Regions from separate parts of the Methylobacterium sp. Leaf113 genome, predicted to be linked through region 2. Evidence: predicted binding sites of a transcription regulator. Region 2 holds the regulator's gene; the other holds the start of a gene.
What was found. The regulator LexA, encoded in region 2, represses DNA repair genes until DNA is damaged. The targets are predictions, from matches to a motif close to TGTTCNNNNTGTGTTCNG.

Region 1: the regulator LexA is predicted to act here: its motif matches at 11,427-11,444, upstream of uvrA (excinuclease ABC subunit UvrA).

The regions. Positions count from the first base shown of each region.
Region 1 is NZ_LMNJ01000010.1:12,506-27,344, reverse strand. Features, by position in the region: gene ASF60_RS08395 (gamma-glutamyltransferase family protein) at 1-54, opposite strand, end outside; gene ASF60_RS08390 (sensor histidine kinase NtrY-like) at 225-2,582, shown strand; gene ntrX (nitrogen assimilation response regulator NtrX) at 2,579-3,949, shown strand; gene hfq (RNA chaperone Hfq) at 4,105-4,359, shown strand; gene hflX (GTPase HflX) at 4,490-5,902, shown strand; gene ASF60_RS08370 (fasciclin domain-containing protein) at 5,994-6,566, opposite strand; gene ASF60_RS08365 (transporter) at 6,816-7,790, opposite strand; gene uvrA (excinuclease ABC subunit UvrA) at 8,324-11,305, opposite strand; gene ASF60_RS08355 (methyl-accepting chemotaxis protein) at 11,824-13,878, shown strand; gene ASF60_RS08350 (hypothetical protein) at 13,903-14,547, opposite strand; gene ASF60_RS08345 (SNF2-related protein) at 14,730-14,839, shown strand, end outside.
Region 2 is NZ_LMNJ01000023.1:61,028-75,866, forward strand. Features, by position in the region: gene ASF60_RS14270 (metallophosphoesterase family protein) at 39-716, shown strand; gene ASF60_RS14275 (calcium-binding protein) at 827-2,461, opposite strand; gene lexA (transcriptional repressor LexA) at 2,769-3,521, shown strand; partial or broken gene ASF60_RS14285 (ComEC/Rec2 family competence protein) at 3,515-4,945, opposite strand; gene ASF60_RS14290 (metallophosphoesterase) at 5,630-6,184, shown strand; gene arsH (arsenical resistance protein ArsH) at 6,222-6,965, opposite strand; gene ASF60_RS14300 (ArsR/SmtB family transcription factor) at 7,016-7,375, shown strand; gene ASF60_RS14305 (arsenate reductase ArsC) at 7,368-7,895, shown strand; gene arsC (arsenate reductase (glutaredoxin)) at 7,895-8,320, shown strand; gene ASF60_RS14315 (arsenic transporter) at 8,357-9,652, shown strand; gene ASF60_RS14320 (MFS transporter) at 9,660-10,823, shown strand; gene ASF60_RS14325 (winged helix-turn-helix domain-containing protein) at 10,915-11,325, shown strand; gene modA (molybdate ABC transporter substrate-binding protein) at 11,350-12,135, shown strand; gene modB (molybdate ABC transporter permease subunit) at 12,140-12,805, shown strand; gene ASF60_RS14340 (ABC transporter ATP-binding protein) at 12,798-13,529, shown strand; gene ASF60_RS14345 (sulfite exporter TauE/SafE family protein) at 13,526-14,308, shown strand; gene ASF60_RS14350 (hypothetical protein) at 14,355-14,750, shown strand; gene ASF60_RS14355 (FixH family protein) at 14,833-14,839, shown strand, end outside.

The sequences.
Region 1 (14,839 bases), on a different contig from region 2:
GAGACGGTGAGGCGCCGCAACGGCGGCCGTGGCGAAGACGGGCGTGTCTGACATTCTGATCTCTGCGCGATGACGAACGGAAGAATAATGTATTTTTACGCTACGACGAAAGGGTGCGGACCCCGCTTCGGGCTGAGCGTTTGGCCGGCGCGCTGGTGGTTTGCGCAGCGATCCATGCCCCATCCGTATTAATTTCGCCACACTGTTGTGGCGACGCATCAGCCATGCCGTGGCTTCGATCTTCCAGCACTTCGGCCCCCTCTGCAGAGGGGGCGAGCCCTCCCGAGCCGGGGCAGGCCAACGGGTCCGACCGGCTCGAGAGCGCCGTGCGGGTGCCCCCGCGTGGCCCCGGGCTGATCGGCGCCCTGGTGGTGATCACAGCCCTGATTTCGGCCATCGCAACCTTCCTGATCCTGGCGGGGATCATTCAGGTCATCCGGACGCCGACCCTCGGGCTGACGCTGCTCGGCATCAACGTGTTCCTCGTCCTCGGGCTGGTGGTGATCATCGCCTGGGAGGCGCGGGTCTTCCTCTATGCCCGACGTACCAATGCGGCGGTGGCCCGCCTGCACACCCGCATCGTCGGCCTGTTCAGCATCATCGCGATCCTGCCTACGCTTCTGCTGGCGGTGGTGGCGGCGATGACCATCAATCTCGCCCTCTCCCTCGGCTTCACCGACCGCGTCCGGGACGTGGTGCTGAAATCGGTCGAGGTCGCTGACGCTTACCAGGAGAACCAGTGCCAGAGCCTGGCGCGCGAGATCCGCATCCTGACGGACGACCTGACCCGGGCACGCCCGAACTTCGACGTGAACCGGACGTGGTTCGAGAGCTTCCTGACCACGCGGGCCACCGCGCTCGGCCTGCCCGTGGCCGAGATCATGCGCGGCCCGACCGAGGTGGTCGCCCGGGCCAAGATCGACATCCTGAAGGACCGCCGCCTGCCCTCGGCAGCGGCCTTCGAAGACGCGGCGAAGTCCCCCGATCCGATCTGCCTGGTGCCGAACGAGGGCCGGGTCTTCGCCGCACTCCTGCGGATGCCGGCCTATGACGGTGCCGTGCTGCTGGTGCAGCGGGAGGTGAGCCAGCTCGCGGTCGAGTTTCCCGGCGTGTCGCGGGCGGCGGCGGCGGAATACCTGACCTACGACTCGTTGAAGCGCTCGATCCAGCTCACCTTCGCGCTGGTCTTCGTGCTTATCGCGCTGATCGCGCTGCTCTCGGCGGTGTGGTTCGGCCTCAACTTCGCCAATCGCTTCGTCGCGCCGATCCGGCGCCTCATCAACGCGGCCGATCAGGTCGCGTCCGGAAACTTCTACGCCCAGGTGCCGGCCCGGAAGAGCGACGGAGACCTCGCGCACCTGTCCGAGAGCTTCAACAAGATGACCCAGGAGCTGCGCCGACAGCACGACGGGCTCACGGCGGCGAGCGACCTCATCGACCGCCGGCGCCGGTTCACGGAGGCCGTGTTGTCCGGTGTATCGCCGGGCGTGCTCGGCGTCGACGCGGCGGGCCATGTCACCATCGCCAACCCGTCGGTGGAGCGCACGCTGGGGCTGACCGCCGACGAGATCGTCGGCAAGCCTCTGACCCAGGCCGTGCCCGAACTGCAGGCGCTGTTCCCGGAAGGCGGCGAGGCGCGCCTGCGCACCCTGCAGCAGCAGATCCAGCTCACCCGCGACGGGCGCGAGCGCACCGTGACGGTCCGGGTGACCAGCGAGCAGGCCCAGGGCGGTGCGCGCGGCTTCGTGGTGACCCTGGACGACATCACCGACCTCGTCGCGGCCCAGCGGACCTCGGCCTGGGCCGACGTCGCCCGGCGCATCGCCCACGAGATCAAGAATCCGCTGACCCCGATCCAGCTCTCGGCCGAGCGCATCCGGCGCAAGTACGGCAAGGTCATCACCACCGACAAGGATATCTTCGACCAGTGCACGGCGACGATCGTGCGTCAGGTCGACGAGATCAAGCGCATGGTCGACGAGTTCTCGTCCTTCGCGCGGATGCCCAAGCCCGCCATCGCCCGGAACGATCTCAGCGAGATCACCCGGCAGAACCTCTTCATGATGCGGGTGGCCCATCCCGATCTCGATTTCTCCTTCGCGGAGGAGGGCGGTCAGCCGATCCTGGCGGCCTTCGACATCCGGCTCCTGTCGCAGGCCATCACCAACATCCTGAAGAACGCCGTCGAGGCGGTTCAGGCGGTTCCCGAAGCCGATCTCGGCAAGGGCCGGGTCGATGTCCGCCTCGTGCCCGAGGACGGATTCGTGGTCATCGAAGTGACGGACAACGGCAAGGGATTTCCGGCCGAGGGGCGCCAGCGGCTGCTGGAGCCCTATATGACCACCCGCGAGGGTGGCACCGGCCTGGGGCTGGCCATCGTCAGCAAGGTCCTCGAAGAGCATGGCGGCGGGATCGAATTGAACGACAATCCGGAAGGCCGGGGCGGACGGGTGCGGCTGCGCGTGCCGCTCGAAACCTCTGGTGACGCCACCGACCCAACGACGCCGGGGGGCAAACCCTCCGTGCAGGATGAGAAGGGTGCCGCGCGGACGGCCCCCCCAATCGCGGAGATCCATTCATGAGCGCCGATATCCTGATCGTCGACGACGAAGCCGACATCCGCGACCTCGTCGCCGGCATCCTCGACGACGAAGGGCACCGCACCCGGACGGCCGGCGGTTCCGACGAGGCCCTGGCGGCCATCGAATCGCGCCGGCCGCATTTGGTCTTCCTCGACATCTGGCTACAGGGCTCGCGCCTCGACGGCCTTCAAGTGCTGGACCAGATCAAGGCCGGCCATCCGGACCTGCCCGTGGTGATGATCTCGGGCCACGGCAACATCGAGACTGCGGTCGCGGCGATCAAAGCGGGCGCCTACGACTTCATCGAGAAGCCGTTCAAGGCGGACCGGCTGATCCTGGTGGCCGAACGCGCCCTGGAGGCTTCTCGCCTCAAGCGCGAAGTCCGCGACCTGAAGGCTCGCTCGGGGCAGGCAAGCCGCCTCGTCGGCGCCTCCGTGGTCGTCAACCAGTTGCGCCAGACCGTGGAGCGCGTCGCGCCGACCAACGCCCGGGTAATGATCCTCGGCGCGCCGGGCTCCGGCAAGGAACTGTCGGCGCGCACGCTCCACGCCCTGTCGACCCGCGCCAGCGGGCCCTTCGTGGTCATCAACGCGGCCACGATCACGCCGGACACCATGGAGGCCGAGCTGTTCGGCGTCGAGGCCGGCGAAGGACGGGTGCGCCGCGTCGGCGCCCTGGAAGAGGCGCATGGCGGCTCCCTCTACATCGACGAAGTCGCCGACATGCCGCGCGAGACGCAGAACCGCATCCTGCGCGTCCTCGTCGATCAGAACTTCCAGCGGGTGGGCGGCACCGCCCGGGTCCACGTCGACGTGCGTATCATCTCGTCGTCCTCGCGCGACCTCGCCGAGGAGATCGCGGGCGGCCGATTCCGGGAGGACCTGTTCCACCGGCTCTCGGTGGTGCCCATCCGGGTGCCGTCGCTGTCCGAGCGGCGCGAGGATGTGCCGGAGCTGATCTCGTTCTTCATGGAGCAGATTTCGGGGGCCACCGGCCTGCCGCGCCGGCGCATCGCCGAGGATGCGATGGCGGTGCTGCAATCGCACGATTGGCCGGGCAACATCCGGCAACTGCGCAACAACGTCGAGCGCCTGATGATCCTGACCCATACCGATCCGGAGCAGGAGGTCACTTCGGAGATGCTGCCGACCGAGATCGGCGCCCTGGTGCCCACGACACCGAACGGCTCGGGCGGCGAGAAGCTGATGAGCCTCGCCTTACGCGAAGCACGCGAGATCTTCGAGCGGGAGTACCTGGTGGCCCAGATCGCCCGGTTCTCGGGCAACATCTCTCGCACGGCGGAGTTCATCGGGATGGAACGCTCCGCGCTCCACCGGAAACTCAAGTCGCTCGGCATCGGCCCCTGAGAACACGCGCGCGATGCACTTGCATCGGGGGCGGGATACACGTGTAATGTTGCGGGATCGGCATGTGACGTCGGGTGCGCCCGATTCGTGTCGAGACCAACGGATGAGAACCCGCTACTACGGCGGGCGGCGATGCGAACCAAGGATAAGAAAAAATGGCGGGCGAACGCGCTCAGAACCTCCAGGACACGTTCCTGAACCATGTTCGCAAGAACAAGATTCCGCTCACGATCTTCCTCGTCAATGGCGTGAAGCTTCAGGGCGTCGTGACGTGGTTCGACAACTTCTGCGTTCTGCTGCGGCGAGACGGTCACTCACAACTCGTCTACAAGCACGCGATCTCCACCATTATGCCGGGACATCCTGTTCAGCTCTTCGAGCCCGACGAAACGGCCCCCGACAAGGTGTGAGCCCAGCACATTTGATTGGCGCAGCAGTGAAACGTTTGTCGCGCCCTTGTCTGTGGCCGGCGAACGCCCATTGTCCTGAGGACAGGCCGAGCCTGACGACACGGCAAGACAGGGCGGATCAAAGGACTTGATGACTGAACCGATGACGGCCGGCGAAGCCCGGCTCCAGGCGATGGCCGCTCCCGAGGGTGACATCGCTGCGGCCACCCACACTCTCGTCGTCGGCCCCTATCTCGGCCGGGCCGCGGCGGCACGTAACACCACGGGCCACACGCCCGAGATCCTGCGATCCACCGATGCCCGCCTGGACGAGGCTGCTGGCCTCGCCGCCGCGATCGAGCTCGACGTGGTCGAAGCGATCGTCGCCCCGGTGCAGCGGATCCGCCCCTCGACCTATCTTGGCAAGGGCCGCGTCGAGGAACTGGCAGGTGTGATTCGCGCCCGCGAAATAGGTCTGGTGGTGATGGATTGCGCCCTCTCCCCCGTGCAGCAACGTAACCTGGAAAAGGCTTTCGGCTGCAAGGTCATCGACCGTACCGGGCTGATCCTCGAGATCTTCGGGCGACGGGCTTCGACCCGCGAGGGCACGCTGCAGGTCGAGCACGCGCATCTCGCCTACCAGAAGAGTCGTCTCGTACGGTCCTGGACCCACCTCGAACGCCAGCGCGGCGGATTCGGCTTTCTCGGCGGCCCCGGCGAGACCCAGATCGAAGCCGATCGGCGCATGATTCAAGAGCGGATGACCAAGATCGAGCGCGAGCTCGACAGCGTGACCCGCACGCGCGGCCTGCACCGTCAGAGCCGGGCGCGGGTTCCGTATCCGATCGTCGCCCTCGTCGGCTACACCAATGCGGGCAAGTCGACGCTGTTCAATACCCTCACCAAGGCCCAGGTGATGGCGCAGGATATGCTGTTCGCGACCCTGGACCCGACTGCGCGGGCCACCAAGCTTCCGCATGGCGAGACCGTGATCCTGTCGGACACGGTCGGTTTCATCTCGGAACTCCCGACCTCGCTGATCGCCGCCTTCCGCGCCACGCTGGAGGATGTGATCCACGCCGACATCCTGCTCCACGTCCGGGACGTCTCGCACGGGGACAGCGAGGCCCAGGCGGAGGATGTGGGCTCCGTGCTGCGGGAGCTCGGGATCGAGACTTCCGCCGCGCGGATCATCGAGGTCTGGAACAAGGCCGACCTGCTCGACGGGGACGAGCGCACCCGCCTGCTCAACCTCAGCGGCCAGGGCCGCAGCGATCGCGACAGCGACGCGCCGGTTCTCGTCTCCGCGGTGACCGGCGAGGGCCTGGGAGTCCTGACGGCCCGGATCGAGGCGCGGATCGCGCGCCAGCGCTCGACCTTCGCGGTGGTCCTGCCACCGGAGGACGGCGCAGCCCTGCACTGGCTCTACGAGAACGCCGAAGTGCTCGATCGGCGCGAGGAGGAGGGCGGTACCATGCACCTCGCGATCCGCATTGCACCCGAGAAGGAGCCGCGCTTCCTCAACCGATTTGAAGGCGCCCGCCGTCTCAACCGGGTCGGCTGAGCGACCCGCACGGAACAGTCATGAAAAACGCCCGCGATCCCGATGGGTCGCGGGCGTTTTCCTATGCTTCGGACGGGATCGAAATGCCCGATCAGGGCTGCAGGACACCGTTAATGACGTGGATGACGCCGTTCGACTGCATGACGTTGGCAGTGGTCACGGTAGCGGTGCTGCCCTTGGCGTCGGTCACGTAGACCTTCTTGCCCTTGCTCTGAACGACGAGCGGCTCACCCTGGACCGTCTTCAGCTGCGCTTCGCCGCCGCCATCCTTGGCGAGCTTCATCAGATCCTTGGCGGTGTAGACACCCGGGACCACGTGATAGGTCAGGATCTTGGTGAGGGTAGCCTTGTTCTCGGGCTTCACCAGGGTCTCGACCGTGCCGGCCGGCAGCTTGGCGAAGGCGGCGTTGGTGGGCGCGAAGACGGTGAACGGGCCGGGGCCGGACAGGGTATCGACGAGACCGGCAGCCTTCACGGCGGCGACCAGCGTGGTGTGATCCTTCGAGTTCACCGCGTTCTCGACGATGGTCTTCGAGGCGTACATCGGCGCACCGCCGACCATCGGATTCTTCGCGAGAGCCGGGGACGCGACGCCGACGGAGCAGGCGAGGACGACGGCGGCGAACGTTGACGCAATCGGGCGACGGGCGTGACGGTTGATCATGAAGCGCTTCCTCTGAAAACGAATGCCCCATCAAGGGGGTCTTGCTCCGTTACGGGATGCAACCGGCGAAAGTTTCAGGGACGCGCCGGCTTCTGATAGAAATCATCGACTCCAATGCCGTATCGGCGCCGGTTTCTTCGGGCGTTGCGGTGTCCGCCGAACATGCGAAAGCCCGCCCGACACTGAAGTCGGACGGGCTTTGCCTATGTCATGCAGCGGCGAAGCCAGGCCTCGCCGCCGATGTCCAGATCAGTACTTGCGGATGATCGGCGCAGCGACGGCGGCGACCGGGGTCGGCGAGTACAGCGGCACGATCAGGCGGCCCGAGATCTCGGTGCTGTCGAAGCTGGCAGCGCTACGAGCGACGGTGCGGGCGACGTAGACCTGACCGGTAGCGAAACCGAAGTCGTAGCCGACGAGGCCACCCATCAGGAACCGGCCGCGATCACCCTGAGCAGCGTTGATGAGGTTGCCGGCCTTGGCGCTGATGTCGAAGTTGTAGGTACCGTAGGCGATGGCGCCGATTTCGAACTTGCCGAACTTCTTGGTCGCGGTCAGGTCGAGGTTCAGCGAGTCAGACAGGGAGTAGGACTGCGTGAAGCCGCCGAGACCAATGTTGCGAACGCCACCGAAGTTGGAGGGCGAGTCGTAGATGTTGGCGGTGAGGTTGGCAGTGAGGTTCCAGCCGTCGCCGGTGTAGCTGCCGGCGACGCCGAAGCGGTAGGTGTTCGAGGAGAGCTGCGGCAGCACGGCCGAGGCGGCAATCGTGCCATTGTTGGTGACGAGGACGCCGCGGTCGCCATTGAGCTCGTTGAGGTAAACACCGCCGAGCAAGCTGACGCCGAAGTTGTTGCCGAGATCGAAGGCCCAGATGCCGCCGACGAAAGTACCGACGTTGATCGACAGGTCACGCAGGTTGGAGCCGCTCTTGCCGAAGGCGAAGACGGTCGGAGGAGCGACGAGCAGCTCGATGCGGCCGCCGAGCGGAACCAGCGGGGTCGACCAGACCAGCACCGGGATGTTCACCCCGACGTCGAGAGCCGACGGGTTGTCGCGCATCTGGTACACGAAGGTGTTGAGGGCGTAGATGCCCTCGGGGAGCGGCGCACCGGTTGCGAGGCCGACCTGCTCACCCGGAACCGTGGTGCTCTGCGCGTAGGAAGCGGTGGCAGTCATGCTGGCGGTGAGCGCGAGCGCTCCGGCAACGAGCCAGTTCTTCGACATCTTATTCATTCCTTCCCAAGGATTTCAGGCGTCCGCCACGCAGCCGTCCGAACCATTCTGCCGATGCGCCGCTTGTGTGCGGCTTGTTTGCAGTGGATCCGGCGGCCCCCCTTGCGGCCCGTTTTCAAGTCTCAACGTCGAGAACTATTCTACAGGACGCCGCAGAAGGACAGCGGAATGCTTGGAAACGGGGCAGATCGACCCTGACCGTTGCTCAAAAGTCGCATTTTCGGTGCAGTGCAGCGGAAGGAATTGTTAACCATTTGAGCAGGTTGGCGCGGCTATTTGAGCGCCCGTGCCAGCCAGCATCGGCAAAATACCGCTGGGCTCTCAACCTGTTATGGTCTGGCTTGGGCGTCAGGAGCTTCCGGCAAAGGACCTATTGCCAATGCGCAGTCGGCGTAGCCCCGGTACCCCGATTGGTGCGGTTGGGCTCGGCCATGACGCTGTGCCGAGCTGCTTTTGCCCCTCCGACACGGACGAATCAGGGCCCCCTTCCCCGTGTCGTGCGCGAATCCGGGCTCGCGGTTCGTCTACTCGGCAGCGGCACGTCCCTTGACGAGGGCCGTAGCGGGACGGCGGGCCAGGACGTCACGCAGGAATCGACCGGTATGGCTCGCGCGGGACTTGGCGATCTGCTCGGGCGTTCCTTCAGCCACCACGACGCCACCGCCGTCGCCGCCTTCGGGCCCCATATCGATGACCCAGTCGGCCGTCTTGATGACTTCGAGGTTGTGCTCGATGACCACGACGGTGTTGCCCTGGTCGACGAGCTCATGGAGCACCTCCATCAGCTTTGCGACGTCGTGGAAGTGCAGTCCCGTCGTCGGCTCGTCGAGGATGTAGAGCGTGCGCCCGGTGGCGCGCTTCGATAGTTCCTTCGACAGCTTGACCCGCTGCGCCTCGCCGCCCGACAGGGTGGTCGCCTGCTGCCCGACCTTGACGTAGCCGAGACCGACCCGCGCCAGGGTCTCCATCTTCTCGCGGATCGTCGGCACCGCCTTGAACAGGTCGGCCGCCTCCTCGACGGTCATGTCGAGCACGTCCGCGATCGAATGGTCGCGATACTTCACCTCCAGGGTCTCACGGTCGTAGCGGCGGCCCTTGCAGACGTCGCAGGTCACGTAGACATCCGGCAGGAAATGCATTTCGATCTTGATGACGCCGTCGCCGGAGCAGGCTTCGCAGCGTCCGCCCTTCACGTTGAAGGAGAAGCGCCCGGCCTGGTAGCCGCGCGCCTTGGCTTCCGGCAGGCCGGCGAACCAGTCACGGATCGGCGTGAAGGCTCCCGTGTAGGTCGCGGGGTTGGAGCGCGGGGTGCGCCCGATCGGCGACTGGTCGATGTCGATGACCTTGTCGAGGTGCTCCAGCCCGTCGAGGCGTTCGTAGGGCGCCGGATGCTCGAGGGCTCCGTTCAGTGACTTCGCCACAGCCTTGTACAGCGTGTCGATGATCAGGGTGGATTTGCCGCCGCCTGAGACACCCGAGATGCAGGTGAAGGTTCCGAGGGGGATGTCCACGGAGACGTTCTTCAGATTGTTGCCGCGGGCGCCGATCAGGCTCAGCGTGCCCTTTCGTCCCTTGCGACGCGCCTTCGGAACCCGCACGCTCATCTCGCCGGTGAGATATTTGGCGGTGAGCGAGTTCGGGTTCTTCAGAACCTCCGCGGGTGTGCCCTGGGCGATGATCCGCCCGCCATGGATGCCGGCGCCGGGGCCGACATCGACGACGTAGTCCGCTTGCAGGATCGCGTCCTCGTCGTGCTCGACGACGATCACGGAATTGCCGAGGTCGCGCAGGCGCTTCAGGGTGCCGAGCAGGCGTTCGTTGTCGCGTTGATGCAGGCCGATCGAGGGTTCGTCCAGCACGTAGAGCACGCCGGTGAGCCCGGAGCCGATCTGCGAGGCGAGGCGGATTCGCTGGCTCTCGCCGCCGGAGAGCGAGCCGGAGCCGCGCGCCAGCGTCAGGTATTCGAGGCCGACATCGATCAGGAAGGTCAGACGGTCGCGAATTTCCTTGAGGATGCGGAAAGCGATCTCGTTCTGCTTGTCGGTGAGCTTACCCGGCAGACCCGAGAACCAGGCATGGGCGTCGCGCACGGACAGCGCGGTGATTTCGCCCACATCCTGCATCGCGACCTTGACCGAGAGCGCTTCGAGCTTCAGGCGCTTGCCGCCGCAGGTGGCGCAGGGCGTCTCGCTCATGAAGCGCGCGATCTCCTCGCGGGAGGTATCGCTCTCTGTCTCCTTGTAGCGCCGCTCGAGATTCGGGATCACGCCCTCGAACGGCTTGTTGACCTCGTAGGCCCGCATCCCGTCATCGTAGGCGAAGCGCACCGACTCATTCTGCGTCCCATAGAGGACGACCTCGCGGGCTTTAGCGGTCAGGTCGCTCCACGCGGTCGTGGTCTTGAACCCGTAATGGCGCGCCAGCGCGTCCAGGGTCTGTCCGTAATAGGGCGACGTCGATTTCGCCCAGGGACCGACAGCGCCGCGTTTGAGGCTTAGCTTGGCGTCGGAGATGACGAGTTCCGGGTCGATCCGCATTTCATGGCCGATGCCGCCGCAGGTCGGGCAGGCACCGAACGGATTGTTGAACGAGAACAGACGCGGCTCGATCTCCGCGATGGTGAAGCCGGAGACCGGACAGGCGAAGCGCGACGAGAAGGTGATGGGCTCGCGCGGGGCTTCGCCCTCCGGCGCGTCGGCAAACTCGATCAGGGCGATGCCATCGGCCAGTTCCAGGGCGGTCTCGAACGAATCGGCCAGACGCGCGGCGATGTCAGGCCGGACCACGATGCGATCCACCACAACGTCGATGTCGTGCTTGAGCTTCTTGTCGAGCTTCGGCGCGTCGTCGATGGGATAATACTCCCCGTCGATGCGCAGGCGCTGGAAACCCTTCTTCTGGAACTCGGCGATCTCCTTGCGGTACTCACCCTTGCGGCCTCGGATCACCGGCGCGAGCAGGTAAAGCCGGCTCTTTTCCGGTAGGGCCAGCACGCGGTCGACCATCTGGCTGACAGTCTGACTCTCGATCGGCAGGCCAGTCGCAGGCGAGTAGGGAATGCCGACCCGCGCCCACAGGAGCCGCATGTAATCGTAGATCTCGGTGACGGTGCCGACCGTCGAACGCGGGTTCTTCGATGTGGTCTTCTGCTCGATGGAAATGGCCGGTGAGAGGCCGTCGATCTGATCGACATCGGGCTTCGACATCATCTCGAGGAACTGCCGCGCATAGGCCGAGAGCGACTCGACGTAGCGGCGCTGCCCCTCCGCATAGATCGTGTCGAAGGCGAGCGACGACTTCCCGGACCCCGACAACCCGGTGAAGACCACCAGCCGATCCCGCGGGATCGTCAGGTCGATATTTTTCAGGTTGTGCTCGCGCGCGCCGCGCACCGAAATGACCCGCGCATCGCGCGCCGCCGCCCCGTCGAACAATGCCTCGATCTTGGCTTCGACCTTCTCGGCCTCGGCTTGCGATTTCTTGGCGGCGGCTTTGGCTTTGGCCATGGAGTCTCTTCGGAAGGTCTGCGGTGCGGGACCCGGCACGTCTCGGAACGACCCGTTCGCCGCATGTCGGGCGCAAGGCAACCGCGGGCAAGGCGCACACCGCGCATATCGGCTCTTCAGCTAGAACAAAAAGCGTACAACCACAATATCGGCGGCCGCCGCCAGAGACCGCGCCGGATCGGGGGAACAGCGGTCGATCGACATGCCGGCTTCGTTGTCTCCGTTGCGCCGTCTCAAATCCGACAAAGGTCGAATGCGATCCAGTCTCCGCCTGACTCATCAGGATCACGACCGGGCGTAAGGACGGCGTCCATTCCACGGCTTGAGTCATGAGCGACTACACGGAAGACGCCAGATTCCTGGAGGGAGCAACCCAGAGTTCGCGGAACGCAAACGGCTCATCGTTACCAAATTTGCATCAGATATGACCAAATTTTCATCATATGATAGTAATGCAACGCAACCTTTACCCGATGAATGAAACCATCGCTGCATCGTCTTGCAAGCAGGTTCGTCTGATGTCCGCCGGTTTCACTTCATCGCTGCGCTTCCGAATCCTGCTCGTTGCACTCGCTCCCTGTCTCGCCTTCGCGGTGGTGGTCGGTCTTGCCATCACCGAGCGGATGAGCCTGCGGTCTCAGATGGTGCAGGTCGAGGATCTTGTCGGGATGGCGGGTCGGATCAGTGCTTTGGTGCACGAGACCCAGCGGGAACGTGGAGCCTCCAGTCTCTTCCTCGGCGCGAAGGGCACCAAGTTCCGGGCGGAACTGGATACGCAGCGCTTGCGCACCGACGCAGCCCGGACGGCCCTCGATGCAGGGCGAGCCGGCATGGATGTCGGAGCCTTCGGCGCGGGCGTCGCTCGCCGGAGCGAAGCCTTGACCGCCCAGATCGCCGCCATTGGCCCGCATCGCGCGGCGGTCGATGGCCTGACGCGCACGCCGGCCCAGAACATGGCCGCCTATTCCGGCGTGATCGCCAGCGCCCTCGACCTCGTCCGCGAAGTTTCCCAGGTGGCCGCGAGTGCCGATCTCGCCGGTCGCATCGCCGCCTATTCGTCATTTCTCGCCCTCAAGGAACTCGCAGGCCAGGAGCGCGCCACCGCCTCAGCGATCTTCGGCGCCGGACAGACCGATCTCGCGGGGCATGAGCGCTTGGCGGGCCTGAGTGCAGGCCAGACCACCTACGAATCCCTGTTCCGCCTCGGAGCAGGTTCGGCCCAGGCAGCATTGCTCGACGGCGTCAAAACGGCTGCTCCGGCCCGCGAAGTCGAGCGCCTGCGTCGCATCATTCTCGACACGATCCCGGGAACGGCCCTGTCCTTCACGGATGCGCCCGCCTGGTTCGGCGTCGCCACGCAGCGGATTGACAGCCTGAAGACCATCGAAGACCGGCTCACCGCCGATCTCGGGATGGCAGCCGTGGATGCCCGCGCCGAAGCCGAGCGCAGCGTCCTGCTATGGGTCGCGGCCGGTATCGCGACGCTGGCTCTGTCTTGCGGGCTGGCCTACGCTTTCGGAACGGCCATCGCCCGTCCCCTGACCCGGATCGCCGGCGCGCTCACGGCGATTGGCCGCGGCGAGCAGGCCGGGGCAATTCCGCGGAAGGGAGCGCGCGAGGTCCGGGCCATCGCTGCGGCGGCCATCGATTTCGAGGCCAGCGTGACCGAGCGCCGCCGCATCGCCGGGGAGGCCGACCAGTTCGCCGCGAAGGCCGCTTCGGTCCGCCGGGCCGAGATGGTCGCGCTCGCCGATCGCTTCGAAGCCCAGGCCAGCGGCATCGTGGAGGCGGTTTCGGCCGCATCGAGCCAGCTCGAGACCGCCGCCTACGCCCTCAATCAGGCCGCGAGCGACACCTCGTCCCTAAGCCAGTCGGTGGCCACGGCGTCCTCCGAGACCGCCGCGACGGCCGATACGGTCGCGGCCGCGACAGAAGAGTTGAGCGCTTCGGTGCGGGAGATCGGCAACCGCGTCGAGGCCTCGACCGCCGTCGCCGGCGAGGCGGAACGCGATGCCGGCCGGATGGCCGAGGATGTGAACCGTTTGGCGCTTGCCGCCAGCAGCATCGGGGAGATCGTCGGACTGATCACCAGCATCGCCGGGCAGACCAATTTGCTGGCGCTGAACGCCACCATCGAGGCCGCCCGCGCGGGCGATGCCGGGCGCGGTTTCGCGGTGGTCGCCAGCGAGGTCAAGAATTTGGCAGCTCAGACCGCCAAGGCCACCGAGGAAATCGCCGCCAAAGTCGCCGAAATCTCGCAGTCGACGGAGGCCTCGGTCACGGCTATCGGGGGAATCACCGAGGTAATTCAGCGCCTCAACCGGATCTCCGGGGACATCTCGGCCGCAGTCGATCAGCAGGATGCCGCGACGCAGGAAATCGCCCGGAATACCGTGCGAACCTCGGAGGGCACGCGCGCCGTGTCCGGCCACATTGCAGGTGTTCGCGAAGCGGCGGAAGCGGCGCGCAGCGGCTCTTCCCAGGTTCTGTCGGCGGCAAGCGACCTGGCGCGTCAGGCCTCAGACCTACGTCGCGAGGTAACGGGCTTCCTGGCCAGCGTCAGGGCAGCGTGACCCTGCCGAAACTTTCAGTCCGGTCTAGCGAGCGGTCGTCCATGGATTGATCACCCGCATTGCCGTAAGTTCGGTCTTGGCTTGCAGTTCGGTATTGGCCGGCATGACCTTGCGCGCTTGCTGCATCATTTTCCGGGCTTGATCCGCCGGCATCGCTCCGATGGGCAGCATCATCGCTGTCAACTGGGTGCGGGTGCGCCGATCGATGAAGTCGGACCGGCCGATGCTGGCAAAATCGGCTGCCGTATGCCGGTCGTCAGTGCGGCCGACGAAGACCTTGGGTCCGTCCTTCATCACCACGATATCACCGGGCCGAAGCGTCTCGTCCCGCATGAAGGCAGCGGCCGGTCCGGCTGTCATGTCGATCGGAGTCTGGCGGTCCGTCACCTTGATCTTGAGGGGCTCCGATTTCGGCAGGGCCGCATAGCGGATCTTCGGACGCTGGCGTCCGGCATGGGCTGCCCGCCGAATGGAGCGTCGCGCCTGTCCGTAATCGAAATCCGGCGCGGGCGCCGGTGCGACTTGCTGGACGGGGCGGGCAGGCGCAAACAGCAGATCGAACAATCCACCTTCAGCGCTCTGGGCCTGGGCCGGCAGAGTCAGCATCAGCATGCCGAAAGCAGGGGCGATCACAGCGCGCGACGCAGCTGGCAGCGAGATCGTCGGCATCGATGTCTCCGATGAGGGCGCCCGGCCGCGTGCCGAGATGATCCCTTAACAAAAGCACAACCTGAACAGTTCCAGGGTTTTCAAAACATGGTGAGGATGGCGGCAAGATCTCGCGAGTATGGTTGCAAAGCCCCGACGAGAATAAAATCCGACGCTTCGGGCCGGGTCAGGAAACACTCCTGATGGTGGCTAGCGAACGTCTGATCCCGCGCCCTCATCAACAGGCGGCCAGCGCAGCAATCCTGGCCGCGCGGAGCGCGGGGCGTTCGGGTTTTCTGCTCGGAGACATGAC
Region 2 (14,839 bases):
GTCCAGCCACTCCGCACGCCCCGCGCCCCGACACCCCCATGAACGACCTGACTTACGCGATCGGCGACATTCACGGATGCGCCGATGCCCTGATGCGGCTGCTCGAACGGATCAACGCCCATCGGGGCGACCGCAGCGCCCGCATCGTCTGCCTCGGCGACTACGTCGATCGCGGCCCCGACAGCGCACGGGTCGTCGCGATGCTGAGCCACCTGCAGGCCTCGGCACCGAACGCCGTCGTCTGCCTCATGGGAAACCACGAGCGGATGATGATCGATGCGTATCGCGATGCGGCGGACGCGGCGGTCTGGCTCGCCAATGGCGGCGATGCCACGCTCCGCTCGTTCGGCGTCACGGAGCCGGACGCGCTTCCGTCGGAGGTGGTGCGCTGGATGGCGTCGCTCCCCACCTTCCACGAGGATGCCCTGCGCTACTACGTTCACGCCGGCTTCCGTCCGGGGCGCACCGGACCGGATCCCGATGTCGCCAACCACCTCTGGATTCGCCAGCCCTTTCTTGGCGCCGGTTTCGACTTCGGCAAGCACGTGGTCCATGGGCATACGCCGCAGCGGACCGGAATTCCCGATCAGAAGCGCTACCGGACCAATCTCGACACCGCCTGCGTCTATGGCCGGCAGCTCACGGCCGGCATCTTCGACCAAGGGCAGGCCGGCCCGATCGGGTTTCTCCACGTCGATCGCGACGGATCGGCTTGAGGTGACTGCGCCCGCGCTCCGCTTGCCCCGGCCTGAAGGCCGCGACGAGGCGAGGAACGAAGAGCGAGGCTCATTCGAGGCGGCCCGATGCAGGCCGCCGCGACATCGGATCAGGCGAACAGGAAGTCGTTCAGCGTCAGCAACGGGCCCAGGGCTCCACCCGCGCTGACCTGAAGCTGCCCCTGGGACCCGCCCGCGGCGTCGTGAACCTCGTAGACGCGCGCGTTGCCGGACGTTCCGATGAGGTCCAGGGTCGAGGCGACGGCGAACCCGCTGAACTGGATCACATCGCCGCCCGATTGCCCCGCGCCCTGGAAATCGACGATCAGGTCGCGAATGCCCTTCGTCTCCAGATCGCCGAAGGTGATGACGAAGGTGTCATCCCCGGCTCCGCCGGCAACCCGGTCGCCGCCGCGACCGCCCATGATGAGATCGGCGCCGGCGCCACCGTTCAGGATGTCGGTGCCGTCGCCACCTTCCAGGACGTCATCCCCCGCGTCGCCACGCAGGTTGTCGTCGCCGAGACCGGCATAGAGGCGATCGGCGCCGGTGCCGCCCTCGAGCAGGTCATCGCCCTCGCCGCCATCGAGCCCGTCGGCGCCCGCACCCCCGAGAAGGGTGTCGTTGCCGACGCCGCCATAGAGCCAATCCTTGCCGGCCCCACCGTCGATGTGATCGTCGCCCCGTCCGCCCTCGACGTAATCGTCGCCGCCGAAGGCCGAGAAGGTGTCGGATTTGCTGCCGAGCCAGATCTGGTCCTTGCGATCCGTTGCGATCGGAAGGCCCTTGTCCTGAAGGAGAGCGAGATCGAGATCCGAGATCTGCGGGCGCCATCCCCAGGGCGAATAGGGGTCCATCAGATCTTCGACGCCCGAGACATGCGCCCGCGCATCGTCGAGCTTGGCAGGGCCACCCAGGACCGTGGTTGTATTCTCGTCGTAATACACCATCGATCCGTTTTCATACCAGGCCGGCTGGAAATCGATGAACCCGATGGCATGGGCGATCTCATGCTGGAACAGCCCGAACGCGTCGATCTTGTTGGACGGGACACCGGCTTGTCCCTGCGGATCGAAGAAGAGATCGCCGAGCTTGTCCTGGCCCAGGGTGACCTTGCCGTCCGCCTCGCCTCCATTGCCATCCCAACCCTCGCGCGCTTCGAGGATCGGGGCGAAGGTCCATCCCTGGCCGTCCCAGGCATAGCTGGGACCGGCATTGGCCAGGACATTTCCGCCGGCGAAATTGCCCATCGCGATGGCGATCTCGATTACGGCGTCGCCCTGGATGTGTTTCGCCCAGCCATCCGCCGCGCCTTGCGCCGTCGCCAGGATGAGGTCTGCTTGGCCGCCAGCGGCATTGCGGGAACTTTCACTGTCCCAATACGCAATGATTTTCGACATTTTTGCTTGGCCTTGTCGTTGTTCTGGCGTTTTTCTATAAGGGTAATCTCTATCTATAGGCAGTAAAGGACACAACGACGGGGTTTTCTCTTGGTTAAGGAGAGATGAGAGGCAAGGCTTGCAGTGTATGATGCTTCGTAACGCGAACCGTCCATCGCATCGCGCCGTGCCTTTGCGGAATGCGGAGAACGGCCGATCCGGGTGCGACAGAGTCGAGAAACGCGCGCCTTCCCGGTTCGCGCCTTCCCGGTTCGCGCCTTCCCGGTTCGCGCCTTCCCGGTTCGCGCCTTCCCGGTTCGCGCCTTCCCGGTTCGCGCCTTCCCGGTTCATGCCTTCCCGGTTCATGCCTTCCCGATTCATGCCTGCCCGACGCGCACGAAACCTGAGCGCCCTCGATCGCGGGGCAAGGTCTGCGCTCTGGCGGCCTTTCCGCCCGATCCGGATATTGCCAGAGTTGCGTCCGGGTGCTCTGGTGACCGGTGACCGGACCAACCCGACCGGCCCTGAATTGGGATCGGACGCGCGCCACCGCGCACGAATGTCGCCTTTTTTAAGGAACTCTTGCAGAACACTTGCGGAACGTTTAACGTGTTCGTGGTTTGTTTCTGTGGTCGTCCGCCGCAGCCAATGTCTCCAACGAAGAGTGTTCCGCATGTTGACGCGTAAGCAACTGGATTTGCTCCAGTTCATCCAGCTTCGGATGCGCGAGAGCGGCGTTCCCCCGTCCTTCGACGAAATGAAGGACGCCCTCGATCTGAAGTCGAAATCGGGCATCCACCGCCTGATCACGGCCTTGGAGGAGCGGGGCTTTCTGCGGCGTCTGCCGAACCGGGCCCGCGCCATCGAGGTGATCCGGATGCCCGAGAGCCTCGGCGGTCAATCCGCCTCGGCGCGGACCGCGCCTGCGGCGGAAGTCCGTCGCTTCACCCCGAGCGTGGTCGAGGGCGGCAAGGGCAAGGGCGTGCCGGCCGGCGCCTCCATCTCACGCCTGCCGACCACCCAGGCGACCGACGAGAGCGGCCGGGCCGTAACGATCCCGGTGATGGGGCGGATCGCGGCCGGTACGCCGATCTCGGCCATCCAGGAGCAGAGCCATTCGGTGACGATGTCGCCGGACTTTCTCGCGGGTGGCGAGCACTATGCCCTGGAGGTGCGCGGCGATTCGATGATCGAGGCCGGCATTCTCGACGGCGATCTCGTGGTGATCCGCAAGCAGGACACGGCGAATACCGGGGACATCATCGTGGCCCTGATCGATGACGAGGAAGCGACCCTCAAGCGCCTGCGCCGACGGGGATCGTCCATCGCTCTCGAGGCCGCCAATCCGGCTTACGAGACCCGCGTGCTCGGCCCTGATCGGGTGCAGATCCAGGGGCGCCTCGTCAGTCTCGTGCGTCGTTACTGAGGCTCTTCGCCGGTCCCTTCGCCAATTCCTTCGCCCGGCCCTTCGCCGGGCGAACCTGGTGCGTCCTTTGCTCGCCCGATCGGCGCTGCCGGCACGATGTCCGGTGCGGCACGCGCCGGTGCGTCCGTGTTGGCAGGTGCCACGGGTCGCCAGGGAACGGCTTCTCCCGGGCGCCGGGTCGTAACGACGCGGGCGCCCTCGCGCGTGAGGCGCAAGGCCGCCGCGCCGTGTGCCGCCAGGAAGGTCCGGTCGAGGACGAACGCCGCGGCGCAGCCCGGCGGGGCCGATTGGCGGCTGATCAGGATATCGGCCCGGGCGCAATCCTCCGGGAAGGCGCGCTTGTCGGTGACGAGGGCGACCCTGCGCCCATCCGGCAGGGTCAGGGTACAGCCGAGGCCATCGCACCGGGCGTCCGGAAAGGCCGGGACGGCGCCGGCCTTCCGGGCATCGCCATCCGCTTTCAGCCATTGTTCGAGCACGAAGGCCGGCGGACGCCCCAGAGTGGCGAGGTGTCCGCTGCGATCCCGGATCGCCGCCCCGGTGCCTTCCCGATCGACGTAGATGTCGAAGGGATCGGGCGACGCCGCGAAGGCGATGCCGATCGCTGCCGGGATCAACCCGAGCCAACGCAGGGACGAAGCCGGAAGGGTGAGCAGGAGGAGGCCGGCCGCCAGCAGCCCCAACGCCCCCGCCCCGAAGGCCGGCACCACCACGACGGCGTGTCCGAAGCCCGCGATCCAGGTCGAGATCGACAGCATTCCGCGCACCGCCAGACCCATCGCCCACCACACCGGCTGATCCAGGGCGAACGGATAGGCGAGGATGCCGAGCACCGCCGCGGGCATCACCGCCAGGGAGACCAGCGGGAGGGTGAGCGCATTGCCGACGAGGCCGAAGGGCTGCACCGTCTGGAAATGATAGGTCGCGAAGGGCGCGGTGGCGATCTGCGCCACGAGGGTCGTGGCCAGCGTTCCGACGATCGCGGCGATCAGGAACGCGACGGCGCGGGTGACGGGACCGGCGCCCTCGCGCCGGCCGCCCTGTCCGGCGATCAGCGGTGCGCAGGCGATGAGCCCGGCAACGGCGCCGAAGGACATCTGGAAGCTGGGGCCGAGGAGCCCGTCCGGTTCCCGCGCCAGGGCGATCAGCGCGGCGAGCGCGAGGTTGCGCATGCTGAGGGCCGGCCGATCGACCAGAATCGCGCCGAGCATCACCAGGGTCATGATCAGCGAGCGTTCGGCCGCGATGTCCCACCCGGAGAACACGCAATAGGCGGTGACCCCCACCATGGCGATGCCGGCGGCGATCTTCTTGATGGGCCAGTGCAGGGCGGTGAACGGCACGATCGCCAGCCCGGCCCGCACCAGCCAGAACACCACGCCGGCGGCCAGCACCATGTGGAGCCCGGAGATCGACACAACATGGTTGCGAGTTGGCCGGCAAACCATGAGGCCTGCGGGCGACCAAAAGCCTGGACCCAGCTCGATGGCAAGCCCGGCGGGCAGGCACGTCCCATGCGAACAGGCCAATGCGACCGTCTTGCGAGGGGCAAGCGACATGGCGGTCGCCCAACCCTCCGCATCGGAGCGGCGGGCAGGCCCCCCGGGGTCTCCCGAGTGCCATCCCACATCCAGGAACAGCTACGGCAATCCCTACCGGGTGGGGACGAGCCCTACCGCCTCCACGACATCCGTCGCGCAGGGTGTGCCCGAGCTAGGCCCTCCCGTCGCGCCAATGGGGTTAGATGCCTACCCGCTGGCGATGGTTAACAGATTCCTTCCGACCCGGTAGCGATAGCAGGTAGCGCTACCCGCTATCGCTACAGGGTCGGAGTCGCATTCCCTGGCCGGAGAATGCTCTTCAGCCCCAGCGCGCGCATCGGAATTCCAGCGGGCCAGGGCCCCCATGCTGACACCTCGAAAACGTTGCGCCCACGGATGCCGTCGCGCCTGTGGACGCCGAAATTCGCGTGCTTGCCCGATGCCGACCGAGCTGCGATCCATCGCTCATCGAGGAGAACCGACGATGAAAACCGAGACGCCGCACCTTTACCGTTAATCACGGAGTGCCGTGTCGCGTGCCGTGCCTCCGTACCGCCGGAGGCGATCATGCCGAGAACGTTCTTCACTGCGGACGGCCACGTCGGACACAAGGGTATTCTCTCCCCGAGGTTCGCAAACCGGCGCCCGTTTTCCTCCATCGAGGAGCATGACGAGGCAATCGTCGCGGCCTGGAACGCCGTGGTGCGCCCGGATGACATCGTCTGGCACCTCGGCGATTTCGCCTACAAGTGCAGTCTCGACCATGCCGCCGGCATCTTCGCTCGCCTCAAGGGAAGAAAGTACCTCTGCAGGGGCAACCACGACCACGGCCTCGGTGACCGCCTCGAATGGGCCGGCCCCGTCGTCGACGTCCAGAGGATCTTCGTCCAGGATCCGGGCATGCCGAAGCGCGTCGCCCTTTGGGCAAGCCACTATGCGCACGTGACGTGGCCCCATGCATGGCACGGCGACCTGCACGTCTACGGGCACTCCCACGGCGGCATTCCGGCCACCCGGACGAGCCTCGACGTCGGCGTCGATTGCTGGGATTGGCGGCCGGTCACGCTGGGCCGGATCATGGCGAGGATGGCGGCGTCCCCTGCCATCGCCCCGCCATGCTGACGATGGGTCGGTGCCCACTCCGGTCGGGTCACGAAGGTCATTTGACGAACCCTATGTCGACCGCCACGGCCTTCAGGCGCTCAGGCTCGCGCTCCTTGCGCTCGGAGTACCGGTCGACGAGATGGTCGGCTCGCTCCCGGGTCAGGAGCGTGAACCTCACCAGCTCCTCGCAGACGTCGACGACCCGGTCGTAGAGCGGCCCCGGCTTCATCCGGCCGGCGTCGTCGAACTCCTTGTAGGCCATCGGCACCGAGGATTGGTTCGGGATGGTGATCATCCGCATCCAGCGCCCAAGCACGCGCAGGCCGTTGACCGCGTTGAATGACTGGGAGCCGCCGGAGACCTGCATCACGGCCAGGGTCCGCCCCTGCGTCGGGCGCACCGACCCTTCCGACAGGGGGAGCCAGTCGATCTGGCTCTTGATCACCCCGGTCATAGCGCCGTGGCGTTCGGGGCTGACCCAGACGTGCCCCTCCGACCAGATCGAGAGGTTCCGGAGTTCCTGGACCTTCGGGTGATCGGCCGTGGCGTCGTCTGGCAACGGCAGCCCGTGCGCGTCGTAGATCCGCACCTCGCCGCCCATCGCCTCTAGAAGGCGTGCCGCCTCGTACGCGAGGAAGCGGCTGAAGGAACGCTCCCGGAGCGAGCCGTACAGGATCAGGAAGCGTGGGGAGTGGGTGAACGGTGCCTGCACCTGCAGGTCGGTCGCCGTCGGCACCACGAAGTGCCCCTCGCTGAGGTTGGGCAATCCATCGGCGAAAGGCTGTTGGGGCTTGTCCAAGACGCTTCGTTCCTCTACGTTTCAATGATGATTGAGATATTGACATCATGATGGACGAACGGCAAGCCGTGGCTGCCTTTGCAGCCCTTGGCCAGGAGCACCGCCTGCGCATCGTGCGCCAACTCGTGACCGCCGGCCCCGAAGGGATGGCGGCCGGCATGCTGGCCGAGGCGGTCGGCGTGTCAGGGACCAACCTGTCGTTCCACCTCAAGGAGCTCTCGCATTCCGGGCTGATCACCTCCCGGCGAGAGGGCCGGTCGATCATCTACAGCGCCGCCTACCCGGACCTGTCGGACCTGATCCAGTTCCTGATGCGCGATTGCTGCCAGGGCCGACCCGAGGTCTGCGCCCCCGCCGTCGCGGCCCTGTCCGCCTGTTGCCTACCCACGGGAAACACCAGCCATGCCTGACCGCGTCTACAACGTCCTGTTCCTCTGCACCGGCAACTCGGCCCGCTCGATCCTCGCCGAGGCGATGCTGGCCAAGGACGGCCACGGACGCTTCCGGGCGTTCTCGGCCGGCAGCCAGCCCAAGCCCGACGTCAACCCGATGGCGATCCAAGTTCTGGGCGAGTCCGAGTACCCTACCGAGGGCCTTCGCTCGAAGTCGTGGGACGCATTCGCCGGCGCAGACGCGCCGGTCATGGATTTCGTCTTCACGGTCTGTGACAACGCCGCCGGCGAGGCCTGCCCGTTCTGGCCCGGCCAGCCGGTGACGGCGCACTGGGGCATCGAGGACCCCGCCGCGGTCGAGGGTAGCGAGATTGAGCGCAAGACCGCCTTCGTGACCGCCCAACGCTACCTAAAGAACAGGATCTCGGCCTTCCTTGCGCTGCCCGTGGCGAGCCTCGACCAGGTCGCATTGACGTCCAAGGTTCGCGAGATCGGCCAGCAGGCCGGCGCCACCTCGCCCCGTCCGGAGGTCGCGTGATGGACGTCGTCATCTACCACAACCCGGATTGCGGCACGTCCCGCAACACCCTGGCCCTCATCCGCAATGCCGGCATCGAGCCGCACGTCATCGAGTACCTGAAGACACCGCCGAACAGCATCCTGGTTCGCCAGCTCGCGGAGCGCGCCGGCATCACCGTGCGCGACCTCCTGCGGGAGAAGGGGACGCCCTACGCCGAGCTCGGGCTCTCGGACCCGAGCCTGACGGATGACCAGCTTCTGGACGCCATCTCCGAGCACCCGATCCTATTGAACCGGCCCCTGGTGGTCAGCCGGAAGGGCGTCGCACTCTGCCGTCCGTCGGAAGCGGTGCTGGACCTCCTGCCGGCCCAGCAGGGCGAGTTCGTCAAGGAGGACGGCGAGCGCGTCGTCGACGAGCACGGGCGCCGCGTCGCCACCGCCTGAGCCTCTTCACGCAATCAAGAACAAGAAACGGTCCCGATGCTCGCGCTCGCCATCTTCGTGGTCACCCTCGTCTTCGTCATCTGGCAGCCGAAGGGGTTCGGGATCGGGTGGAGCGCCCTCATCGGGGCCGCCGTGGCCCTTGCCACGGGGGTCATCCACCTGGGGGACATCCCGGTGGTCTGGCACATCGTCTGGGACGCCACCTTCACCTTCGTCGCCCTCATCATCATCTCGCTGCTCCTCGACGAGGCCGGCTTCTTCCACTGGGCGGCGCTCCACATCGCCCGCTGGGGCGGCGGGCGGGGGCGCCTGCTGTTCCCGCTGGTGATGCTCCTCGGCGCGGCCATCGCGGCGGTGTTCGCCAACGACGGGGCGGCCCTGCTGCTCACCCCCATCGTGCTGGCCATCCTGCTCCGGCTGGACTTCAAGCCGGCCGCCGCCCTGGCCTTCATCGTCGCCTGCGGGTTCGTTGCGGACTCGACCAGCCTGCCGCTGGTGATCTCGAACCTGGTCAACATCGTCTCGGCGAACTTCTTCGACATCTCGTTCAGCCGCTACGCCGCCGTGATGGTGCCGGTGAACCTCGTCTCGCTGGCCGCGACCCTGGTGGTGCTGTGGCTGTTCTACCGGCGCGACCTGCCCGCCACCTACCCGGTGGCCGAACTGGAGGCGCCGCGCCAGGCGATCCGGGACCCGCTGGTCTTCAAGGCGGCCTTCCCGCTCCTCGGCCTGCTGCTGGTGGCCTATTTCGTCACCGCGTCGTTCGGCGTGCCGGTCTCGGTGGTCACCTGTGCGGGGGCGCTCGTCCTCTTGGCGTTGGCGAACCGCAGCCGCGTCATCCCCATTCGCAAGGTCCTGACCGGGGCTCCCTGGCAGATCGTCCTGTTCAGCCTCGGCATGTACCTCGTGGTATACGGCCTGAAGAACGCCGGCTTGACCGACTACCTGGCGCAGGGGCTCGTCTGGCTCTCGGGCTTTGGCCCGTTCGTCGCCACCATCGGGACCGGGTTCGCCGCCGCCATCCTCTCCTCGGTGATGAACAACATGCCGAGCGTGCTCGTAGGTGCGCTTTCGATCCAGCAGGCCCCGGACCTGTCGCCGCTGATGCGCGAGCTCATGGTCTACGCCAACGTCATCGGCTGCGACCTCGGCCCGAAGTTCACGCCCATCGGGAGTCTGGCGACCCTGCTCTGGCTCCACGTCCTCGACACCAAGGGCCAGCGCATCACCTGGGGCCACTACATGCGGGTCGGCCTGGTCATCACCCCGCCGGTGCTGCTCGTCACCCTGGCGGCCCTGGCGTTGTGGCTACCCATCCTTGGGGCCCGGTAGCGCGCCGATGGCCCCGGCGCGCCGATGGCCCGTGATCTCGGCCCTGGGCGTGGTCCAGATCCTGACCTGGGGCTCGTCGTTCTACCTGCTGTCGGTGTTGGCCGCCCCGATGTCGGCGGACACGGGGTGGCCCTTGGGATGGGTCATCGGCGGCCTGTCCCTCGGCCTCCTCGTCGCGGGTTTGGCCTCGCCGCGGGTGGGGGCCTTCATCGGCGAACATGGCGGGCGCCCCGTCCTTGCCTTCGCGTCCGTCGCCCTCGCCGTCGGCCTTGCCATCCTCGGTCTGGCGCCGAACCTACCGACATACCTCGGAGGCTGGCTCCTGATCGGCCTCGGCATGGGCACCGGACTGTACGACCCCGCCTTCGCCACCCTCGGACGTCTCTACGGGGCCGAGGCAAGGCCCGCCATCACCACGCTGACCCTGTGGGGCGGCTTCGCGAGCACGGTCTGCTGGCCCCTCTCGGCGTTCCTCGTGGAGCGGATCGGATTGCGCTGGACCTGTCTCACCTACGCCGGACTCCATCTCTTGATCACGCTTCCCCTCGTCCTCATCGTGATCCCCCGGCCGCCCGTACGTCCCGTCGCGCGATCCGCAGACGCGGCCCCGAGCGTTCGGCTCGATGGTCGGGAACGCCGTGCCTTCCTCCTCATGGCGGGGGTGCTGACCCTCGGGGGCACGGTGATGGCCATGGTCTCGGTTCACCTCATCACCTTGCTCCAGGCTCGTGGGGTGGCGCTCTCCTCGGCGGTTGCCTACGGCGCCCTGATCGGCCCCTCCCAGGTCGGCGCCCGCATCGTCGAGATGGCTGGCAAGGGACGGCATCACCCCCTCTGGACCCTTACGGCCGCGATGGTGCTGGTCGCCATCGGGGTCGCGACGCTGGCGGCCGGCCTGCCCATGGTCGGGCTGGCGTTGGTCCTCTACGGGGCGGGCAACGGGATCTACTCGATTGCCCGGGGGACGGTGCCGCTGGCGCTGTTCGGACCGGAGCGCTACGCCCCGCTCGTCGGAAGGCTGGCAAGGCCGGGCCTGGTGGCCCAGGCGTTCGCCCCATCGCTGGGCGCGCTCGTCCTCACCTTCTGGGGGGCCGATGCGACCTACCTGCTGCTCATGGGATTGTCCGTTGCCAATGTCGGATTGGCGCTGGCGCTCTGGCGGGTCAGGTAGCCGCAACCCTTTGGGGGCGATAGGACCGACGACATGCCGGCAGCGAGCCTTCCCTCAAGCCACGATGCAGGTGGCCGAACAACGGGATCATATGACTGACAAGGCCGATGGCGACGGAACGGATGGGGGCGTCGTCCGGCTTCGGGTCGACCTCGGCCGAGGCACGCTTCTCGGGCCAGGCAAGGCGGACCTCCTCCAGGGCATCCGCGAGACCGGGTCGATTGCGGCGGCCGGGCGCCGGATGGGGATGAGCTACAAGCGCGCCTGGTACCTCATCGACACCCTGAACGCCGGTTTCCTGAACCCTCTCGTCATCACGGCGAAGGGCGGCCGGACGGGCGGTGGCGCCCGCCTCAGCGAGACCGGGGATGCCGTCCTGGATGGGTTTCGCAGCATGGAGCGCGCCGCCGCGGTGGCCACCGCGTCCGACCTGACCGGATTGCTTGCGCTCCTGAAGCCCGTCGACGAGCCCGAGGCCAACGAGACGTCCTTGCCGATATAGCCGGGCCGCTATATCGGGTTGGACATGAGATCGCCTCTTCCATCCCTCGCCCTGGCCGTCGCCATCACCTTGACGCTCACGGGTGCCGCCCTCGCGGAGACCGCCCCCCGCGTTGCCGCCGCCGCGGACCTCAAGTTCGCGCTCGATGCCGTCGTCACCCAATTCCGCGCCGACACGGGCAAGGACCTGAGCGTCACCTACGGTTCGTCCGGTAACTTCGCCCGGCAGCTCCAGCAGGACGCGCCGTTCGAGATCTTCCTCTCGGCGGACGAGGGCTTCGTGTTCAAGCTCGCCGATGCCGGCCGGACGCAGGACCGGGGCACCCTCTACGCCGAGGGGCGGATCGTCTTGTTCGCTCCGTTGGGCTCCCCGCTGAAACCCGACCCGTCCTTCTCGGACTTGAAGGCAGCCCTGGACGACGGGCGCATCCAGAAGTTCGCCATCGCCAATCCCGAGCATGCCCCCTACGGGCGGGCCGCCGAGCAGGCCCTGACGCACCAGGGGTTGTGGGACGCCGCCAAGCCCAGGCTTGTGCTCGGCGAGAACGTCGCCCAGGCCGCGCAGTTCGCTACCGGCGGGTCCGCACAGGGCGGGATCTTCGCCTACTCGCTCGCGCTCTCGCCGGAGGTCGCCAAGCTCGGCACGTATGCCCTGGTGCCGGTCGAGTGGCACCTGCCCCTGCGCCAGCGGATGGTGCTGATGGCGAATGCCGGGGAGACCGCGAAGGCGTTCTACGGCTACATGCAGACACCGCCGGCCCGGGCCGTGCTGAAGAAATTCGGGTTCGTCCTCCCGGGCGAGACGCCGTGATCCGATGGACTGGACCGCGCTCTCGGTCTCGCTGCGCCTCGCGGCCCTGACCGTTCTCGTCCTGCTGCCCATCGGCGTGCTCGTCGGGCGCCGGCTGGCGTTCCGCCGCTTCCGGGGCCGCTCGGTCGTCGAGGCCCTGCTGGCGCTGCCCCTCGTGCTCCCGCCGACCGTGCTCGGGTACTATCTCTTGGTTACGTTCGGGGGCGGGTCGCATCTCGGGCAGGCGTGGAAGTCCGTGTTCGGTCACCCTCTCGCCTTCAGTTTCGAGGGACTCCTGCTGGCCTCGGTGATCGCGAACCTGCCCTTCGCCATCCAGCCGATGCAGCGCGGGTTCGAGGCCATCCCCGCAGACGTCCGCGAGGCCGCCTCGGTGTCCGGGTTCTCCCCGTGGCGGGTGCTCTGGGCCATCGACCTGCCGCTGGCATGGCCGGGCATCGTCACCGGCCTGGTGATCACCTTCGCGCATACGGTGGGTGAGTTCGGCGTGGTGCTGATGGTCGGCGGGTCGATCCCCGGTGAGACCCGCACCGTCGCCATCGCCCTCTACGACCGGGTGCAGGCCTTCGACATGCAGGCCGCCGGCGTGATGGCGGCCTTCCTCCTCGTGCTGAGCCTGATCGCGCTCGCCGTGACCTACGCCCTGTCGAACCGCGTCACCCTCCGTGGCTGACGCCCCCGGCCTCACGGTTCGCCTCCGGCAGGGAGGCCCGATCCCGCTCGACGTCGACCTCGATTGCGGGCCGGGGGAGATGCTCGCCCTGGTGGGGCCGTCCGGCAGCGGGAAGACGACCGTCCTGAGGACCGTGGCCGGGCTCTACCGTCCGGTGTCCGGGGCGGTGCGATGCGGCGGCGCCGTCTGGCTCGACACGGATGCCGGCATTGACGTGCCGCCCCACCGCCGGCGGGCCGGGTTGGTGTTCCAGTCCTACGCCCTGTTCCCGCACATGACGGCGCTGGGCAACGTCACGGCCGCCATGGGACACCGGCCGCGTGGCGAACGCGATGCCAAGGCCCAGGCGCTGTTGCGCATGGTCCACCTCGATGGCCTGGAACACCGAATGCCCTCGGCCCTGTCCGGGGGGCAGCAGCAGCGCGTGGCCGTCGCGCGCGCCCTTGCCCGGGACCCGGGGGTCCTGCTCCTCGACGAGCCGTTCTCGGCGGTGGACCGGCGGACGCGCCGACGCATGCAGGACGAGCTCGCCTCGCTGCGGTCCGAGATCCGCATTCCCATCGTCATGGTCACCCACGACCTGTCGGAGGCGGAGACGCTGGCCGACCGGATCTGCGTCCTCGACGCCGGGGAGACACTAGGGACCGGGACGCCGGCCGAGATCCTGCGCGGCAGCGTCGACGCCCGGATGCGCGAGGCCCTGGACCTCCGGGAGGTGACATGAGCGGACGCATCGTCGGGGCGTTCGGCGCCGGCACGTTGATCGGAGTCCTCGGGGGTATGATCGGCCTGGGCGGAGCCGAGTTCCGGCTGCCCCTGCTGATCGGGGCGTTCGGGTTCCCTGCCCTGGAGGCGGTGATCCTCAACAAGCTGCTGTCGCTGATCGTGGTCGCGACCGCGCTGCCGTTCCGAGCCGAAACGGTACCCTTCGCAGAGGTCGGCGCGCATTGGGCCGTGATCGCGAACCTTTTGGCAGGCAGCCTGGCGGGGGCTTGGATCGGCGCGGGCTGGGCCACGCGCCTGCGCTCGGAGACCCTCTACCGGGTGATCGCGATCATGCTGGTCGGCATCGCGGGCGTGCTGCTGCTCGGACACGGCTCGGAGGGCGCCATGCCTCTCCTGACGGGGTCGGCGCAGGTCGTGGCGGGGGTGCTGGCCGGGTTCCTGATCGGCGTTGTGGCGGCCGTGCTCGGGGTCGCGGGCGGGGAGCTCCTGATCCCGACGTTGATCATCCTGTACGGCGTGGACATCAAGCTGGCCGGGAGCCTGTCGCTCGCCGTGTCGCTCCCGACCATGCTGATGGCGTTCGCCCGCTACAGCCGTGACGGCAGCTTCGCCGTGATCGGACGCAATCGTACCTTCGTGCTGGTGATGGCGGCGGGATCGATCCTCGGGACCTTCGTCGGCGGGCGGCTGCTCGGCATGGTTCCAGGTGCGATCCTGCTTCCGGCGCTGGCCGGTATCCTTCTCGTCTCGGCCTGGAAGGTGGGGCGGCACCGGTGATGAACGCTCCCTTCCTCGCCGTCGCGCATTGTGGCATCGTCCGACGGTGACCTTCTGGCTCGCCCTTCGCAGGCTGCTCCCGCTCCTGGCGGTGATCGGCCTCGCCCTTGCGCCGGTGACCGCATCCGCGGCCGCCGCAGGCATGCGCGTGCCGATGGCCGTTCAGGGGCACGCCATGGCGATGCCCGACGAAGCCATGGCCGACATGGCCGGGATGGCCATGGACGAGATGCCGTGTTGCCCCAAGGAGCGGCCGGACATGCCCGATTGCTCGAAGGGCTGTCCCCTGATGGCGCTTTGCCTGGCGAAGGTCGCCACCGGCCTGCCGGTCGCCGTCGGACTTCCGGGCCGCGTTGCCGTCATGGAGGGGCCCGCCCGGGCCGTCACCGCCTCCTTCGACAGCCTGTCGCAAGGGCCGCCCACCGAGCCTCCCCGAGCCTGAACCCGATGCCGCCGGCGCCTGCGCCGGCCGATCCCGAGCGCCTGAAGGCCCGGGTCCCATCGTTTTCAGGAGATCATCGACCGTGTCCA